Regions from separate parts of the Paenibacillus sp. PastF-3 genome, predicted to be linked through region 2. Evidence: riboswitches for the same ligand, from Rfam matches in the RefSeq annotation. Region 2 holds a riboswitch; the other holds the start of a gene.
What was found. A riboswitch is a leader RNA that binds a small molecule or an ion and turns the genes downstream of it on or off. The one in region 2 is predicted to bind preQ1.
Positions count from the first base shown of each region.

Region 1 (3,168 bases), on a different contig from region 2:
TAGTGTCTTTAAACGTCCTCCAGGTCGGTTTGCAGGTCAGTTAATTCAAGAGAGTGGCTTGCAGGGAACAAGAATCGGTGGTGCTGAGGTATCCAAGAAGCATGCAGGGTTTATTGTAAATGCAGATCATGCAACCGCCAGCGATTACATTGGGCTAATTCACCATGTAAGGGCGACTGTGAAGGATAAATTCGGTGTGGAGCTGGAAACTGAAGTGGAGATCATTGGAGAAGAGTAACTTATTAATCGTATAAATCGAAAGAGCCCCAGATTTACTGTGGGCTCTTTTGCTGTTATTACAACTTGCTTAATTTACTGAGAGGGTATATATAGCTCGATCTGTCGTGATTTCCGCCTTACGATCTCCTATGTCCTCAATCCGAAGCCCGTCAATAGCTAAGTCATAGGTGGAGTGTGGTAACGATACTAGCTCACCATCGGCGTTTAAAGTGCTGCCAAATCCTTTTAATATTATTGCACTCCCTAGATAATCATCGATAACATCCTCCGCACTCCGAAACTCAACAGCCTCTAGATTAAAATGAATTTTATCCAGATCACGAAGCTCTTTCTTTTCAATTACAATAGTTTCATTCACATGACTGTTAATCCAGTCCATAAGTTTCTGTATACTTTGTTCCATTAGATGAGCCCACCCTTACCTCGAAGATTATTAAGTTTAAGTTACCCTTTTCTTAGGATTTGAATCCATATTTCTGCTATATTAGAACGAATTACTTTTGCTGTAAAAAAGGGCGAGGCCTTTGGGTTTCTAGGTCCCAAGGGTGCTGGGAAGACAACAACAATGTGCATGATGACAGGTCTACTTCAGTCTACAAGCGGAGAAATTTTAATTAATGGCATGAATATTTAACATCATAAAAAAGAAATTCATGCTCAAATTGGTGTTGTTTTCGAGCTTCCGAATCTATACATGCGTAGTTCTATTCGAAATAATCCGGACCTGTTCGCTGATCTGTATAGGGTAACAGGAAATCGAGTGAATGAAGTCATGGAAACTCCAACTGTTTGACAAGGGAAAAGCTAAGGCAAAGCGTAGAACTTGTCAGGAGCAGGTTACCCATGGTATAGTTCAAGACGCAATATGCTTAAAGAAGAAGTCTGCACGGATGATGCAGGAGAGGTTCGCGAACTCCCTCTATAAAAAACTAAGAGTATATTAAATCATATAAGCGGATGTGCTCCTTTATCGGGACGTTGCAACCGTTTCTTCTTAGTGGAGCCAAGTTTTCGAAATCTCGTTCTTCTTTCCATTACCGGCCAAGGCCGAAGGAAAAGAGAGGGGTTTTTTGTCGTGTCAGAAGGAAGAATGAAAGAGGAAATGCAAGAGGTTACTTTGCTTGGAAATCAGGGAACGCAGTACCAGTTTGGTTATGATCCAGATATTCTTGAGGTGTTTGATAACAAGCATCCTGGGCGTGATTATTTTGTTAAATTTAACTGCCCTGAGTTCACAAGCTTATGTCCTGTAACAGGCCAGCCAGATTTTGCTACATTGTATATTTCATATATTCCTGAGCAGAAAATGGTGGAATCCAAATCATTAAAGCTATATTTGTTTAGCTTCCGTAACCATGGTGACTTTCATGAGGACTGTGTCAACATTATTATGAATGATCTGATCGCACTGATGGATCCACGATACATTGAGGTGTGGGGCAAGTTCACTCCGCGTGGAGGCATCTCTATTGATCCTTATTGCAACTATGGAAGACCGGGTACGAAGTATGAGGCGATAGCGGAGCACCGCTTAATCAATCATGACCTCTATCCGGAAAAAGTGGACAACCGCTAATCCCAATAAGTTGATAAGGAGAGATTTAGATGAATAAGAAAGCACTCGTCGTATTCAGCGGCGGACAAGATAGCACCACTTGCCTGATTTGGGCTTTGAAGCAATTTGAGGAAGTGCAGGTCGTTACCTTCAATTATAATCAGCGGCATGCGGCCGAAATCGAAGTGGCTACAGAAATAGCGGCTAAGTTTAACGTAAAACAGCATATCCTTGATCTGGGGCTGCTGAATCAGCTGGCACCCAATGCACTAACTCGGCAAGATATTGATATTGTTGCTGGCGAAGGTGATGAGCTTCCTAGTACGTTTGTAGACGGACGGAATCTGTTGTTTTTATCTTTTGCCGCAATACTAGCTAAACAGCTGGATTACTCCCATATCGTCACTGGTGTCTGCCAAACGGATTTTAGCGGGTATCCGGATTGCCGTGATGTTTTTGTGAAATCATTAAATGTTACGCTGAATTTATCTATGGACTATGAGTTTGCGATACACACTCCACTGATGTGGCTGGATAAAAAAGAAACATGGAAGATGGCCGATGAACTGGGCTATTTTGATTATGTTCGTGAACACACATTAACCTGTTACAACGGCATAATTGGCAGTGGCTGTGGAACTTGTCCAGCTTGTCTATTACGTCAGCGTGGACTTGAACAATATGAGGCAGAGAGAATGGAGGTCAGTTCTTAATGCTTAACGAGGTCTCAGTCTGCAAAATATTTACGTTCGATGCGGCGCATCAGTTAGTGGGTCACAAGGGAAAATGCAGCAATCTGCATGGACATACGTATAAGCTCGAAGTAGTGCTTAAGGGTAAACCTATGATCGCGGAAGGTCATTCAGACGAAGGGTTTGTTATTGACTTCAGTGATATCAAGACGACTGTGCAACAAAGCCTAGTAGACCGTCTAGATCATGCTTTTCTCGCTATGGGAAATGAACCTGTATTAGAGACGTTAATGAATACTGGCTCCAAAGTAGCCTTGTTGTCATTCCGGACTACAGTTGAGAATATGTCCTCATACATTGCCTACAAGCTTAAGCAAGCGGGGTTGCCGTTGTACGCTGTAAAGCTATGGGAGACTCCAACCTCCTGGGCAGAAGTACTAGCTGACGATATCCCTGAGGATGGACCTTCTTACCGCTTGTATGGAGGCTGTGACTGTGAGTAAGATTCCCGTAATTGAGATGTTTGGGCCGACTATTCAAGGTGAAGGTGCGGTGATTGGTGTGAAGACGATGTTTGTCCGCACCTATGGCTGCGATTATCGCTGTGGCTGGTGTGACTCCTCTTTCACTTGGGATGGCACAGCGAAAGACAAGGTTCGAATGATGACCTCGGATGAAATT
Region 1 covers NZ_JARXWM010000001.1:824,960-828,127, reverse strand. Annotated here, with positions in the region: gene murB (UDP-N-acetylmuramate dehydrogenase) at 1-238, shown strand, start outside; gene ymzB (protein YmzB) at 308-643, opposite strand; gene M2444_RS03790 (ATP-binding cassette domain-containing protein) at 707-874, shown strand; PreQ1 riboswitch class I at 1,136-1,179, shown strand; gene queF (preQ(1) synthase) at 1,331-1,816, shown strand; gene queC (7-cyano-7-deazaguanine synthase QueC) at 1,846-2,508, shown strand; gene M2444_RS03775 (6-pyruvoyl trahydropterin synthase family protein) at 2,508-2,990, shown strand; gene queE (7-carboxy-7-deazaguanine synthase QueE) at 2,983-3,168, shown strand, end outside.
Region 1: it holds a riboswitch for preQ1, as region 2 does, so the genes downstream of both, queF (preQ(1) synthase) here and M2444_RS29320 (queuosine precursor transporter) in region 2, are expected to answer to the same signal.

Region 2 (3,168 bases):
ATTTCAGTAATACTATGAACGACTTCTCCGATCATTACTGAACGTTCGTTCATAACTTGTAGTTGCTCCAGCGACTGCAGGGAGGCGCGTTCAACATGGCGCATTTGCAGAACGGCGCTTTGGGCAATCTCATTACCGCCAATCGCTTCAGCGGAAGCTTCACTAATTTGCTCAGTGACTTCGGTGGCTGCTGAAGCAATATGCTGAATGCCGAAATTGATTTCTTCCATAGCTTTTGAATTATCTAGAGCGCTGCTCGCGATGGTTGTACTACCTCTTCCAATTTCTACAACAGAAGTACTAGAGTGGTCTGCCATTTCATTTAAGACCTCAACACGTTCTCTTAAAGAATTGGAATCGGTGACCACGGTGTTTGAGGTGACGAGTACATGTCCGATCATTTCTTTTAGGCGTAGGGTCATCGCTTGGAAGCTTCTGGATAGCTGAGCTACCTCATCACTGCCTTGAACCGTTAATTCCTCTGTGAAATCTCCCTCTGCAAGACGGGCACTGTAAGCTGCAAGTTTTGAGATAGGACGGGTTATCCGCATGCTCATAAACCAGGCGCCAGTTGACCCTATGATCAGCGTTAGCAGAGTGATCCCCGCGCTGGTCCACAGGATACTGTCAGTTTTTTCTTGAATAAAGCTTACATCACTGCTGATTCCGATAACCATCGTACTTCCGGGAATTCCGATATAAGCTGACTTATGTACACCATGCGAGTCCTTGTATGTATCGCTTAGTCCACTCTTTCCTTTAAGGGCTTGCTGCATTGCAGAGGATACCTTAACAATTTCCTCGGGCTTTAATTTTGCATCATGATCTACGGACAGAACCTCAGCTTCCTTGCCTTTTAGATTGAGTAGAAAAATAGTCTCAACCCCATGCTGCTTTCTCTTATCCTGAAAATAGAATTCAAGATTGGTGGCTGCTTGTTCGTTCTTCTTTAGTGCTTGCTGAGCATGCATTGTATTTATGTTCTTATATACGTCCTGAGCAGCTGCAGTTAGAATTTGATTGATTTGTGGCATGACATAGCTGTTGAAAATACTGGTGGATATAAAGTAGAAGCTGGTACTTAACAAAAGAGACGTGAGTAATAGAACTACAAATAATAAACGCGTAAATCTGCGACTGATCGACTGCTTGAAACGAAACATATTGTTCTCCCCCTTTTTATGGGCAGTGAAGCCCCATTTCTTTATATCCCTACCGACTGCTAGTGACTGGCAACCTGCAATATATTCCATAGTTATGTAATATATCAACTAAATGGATCGGGAATGAAGTGTTTGATACTATTCTATAGAATTAACCTCTGGATGAATAGTGAAAGTTTTAGTTTATAGAGCATATTTTTCTGAAAAAGATGAATTATTACTGACACTTTTATTTTTAGTTAATAAAAATGGGTATAAATACCCATTTCATAAATTGTTTATTTTTATGGATTGTTTGACGACAGTGTGATAGAGTATTAATGTTTTGTTCCAAAACTTAATGTAAGCCGCGGTTCGTAACCATCCCGCGTAAACAAAACTAGGAGGAGTTTAAGTAATATGTTTAATTTGTTGTGGGGAGTTTTATTTGTTATTGTCAATTTTGCTTTTTTTCTGCTCTGTTACCGCCTGTTCGGCAAAAGTGGAATGTATGCCTGGGTAGGTATCGCTACTGTAATTGCTAATATTCAGGTAGCTAAGACGATTGCTATGCCATTTGATATCGTGATGACACTCGGAAATACGATGTATGTCACTTTGTATATGACCAGCGATTTGCTTAATGAGAAGTATGGAAGAGCAGAAGCACGTAAAGCGGTTTGGTTTGGTTTCTTCACCTTGCTTATGACGACAGTCATTATGCAGATGGTACTAGTATTTAAGCCACAAGAGACCGATATTGCTCAGTCTTCTTTGGAGACGATCTTTGGGCTGATGCCTCGACTAGCGTTGGGTAGTTTAACTGCTTATTTCATTAGTCAGTTCCTAGATGTTCGGTTGTATTCCTGGATTCGCAAATATTACAGCACCTCAAGTCAGCTGTGGATCCGTTCGAACGGTAGTACGATGGTTAGCTCTTTTGTGGATACACTAATCTTCTGCACCATTGCATTTGCTGGGTTGTATAACTGGAGTGTGTGGTTTGAAATTTTGCTTACAACGTATCTGGCGAAATTCTTACTAACCGCAGTCGGCACACCTATCTTATATATCGCCCGAACTTTTACTTTTGCTGAAGATGGGGCATTATCATCCGCTCAAAAGAAAAATTAAACACAATACAGCCAGCGCGTACCGATCATAATCGATGCGCGCTGTTTGATTTTTCCAGTCGTAAGAGGCTTAATCGTTCCATATAAATATGTACATAAAATTAATATAAAGCTAAAATAAGCTATCGTAGCCATTCCAATTGTATCCCATGCAATTCAGAGGTGTGCATAATCGGTAGACACAGAAATTACGAACAGGTGTGATGAAGGATGAATCTAGTAGTTCCTATACTGCGTCATGCAGCACAGCAGCCCGACAGTATTGCCTTAACCCATAACCAAGCGGGTCATACTTATGCAACATTAGTACAAGCGATGCGGAGAATTGCGAATGGTCTACAGCAAAAGGGTCTGAGACATGACAAAATCGCTATTTTATCTACGAATCGCATTGAATTTGTTGAGGTTTTCTTGGGGGCTATTTATGCAGGCTGTGTTCCCATCCCTTTAGATCCCAAGTGGAGTGCAAACGAACTGCAGGTTATTATAGAGCAGTGCCAGCCGACAATGATTTTTGCCGAGCCGGAAGCTGCAAAGAATTTGGTCTTCAGGGAGCAAGCGATCCCAACAATGATTTTTACAAAAGATCGGACAGGCTCCTATGATCAGTGGCTGGATGCGCTGAAGCCAGAAGCTGAATTGGATGAGACGAATGAATTATTATTTATCGGCTTCACTTCAGGCACAACTGGACTGCCCAAAGGATATATGCGTACCCATTTATCGTGGTTAAAGAGCTTTGAGGTATCGAGTGCTGCCTTTAAATTGGACGCTATGAAGGATGTTTTAGCACCGGGTCCGTTTGTGCATTCGCTGTCCTTGTTCGCTGTAATGCAGAGTCTGTATGGCGGAGCAAACTTTCATATTACGCAAAAATTTAGCGCCACACAGGT
Region 2 covers NZ_JARXWM010000022.1:94,933-98,100, forward strand. Annotated here, with positions in the region: gene M2444_RS29315 (methyl-accepting chemotaxis protein) at 1-1,163, opposite strand, end outside; PreQ1 riboswitch class I at 1,507-1,552, shown strand; gene M2444_RS29320 (queuosine precursor transporter) at 1,563-2,276, shown strand; gene M2444_RS29325 (AMP-binding protein) at 2,486-3,168, shown strand, end outside.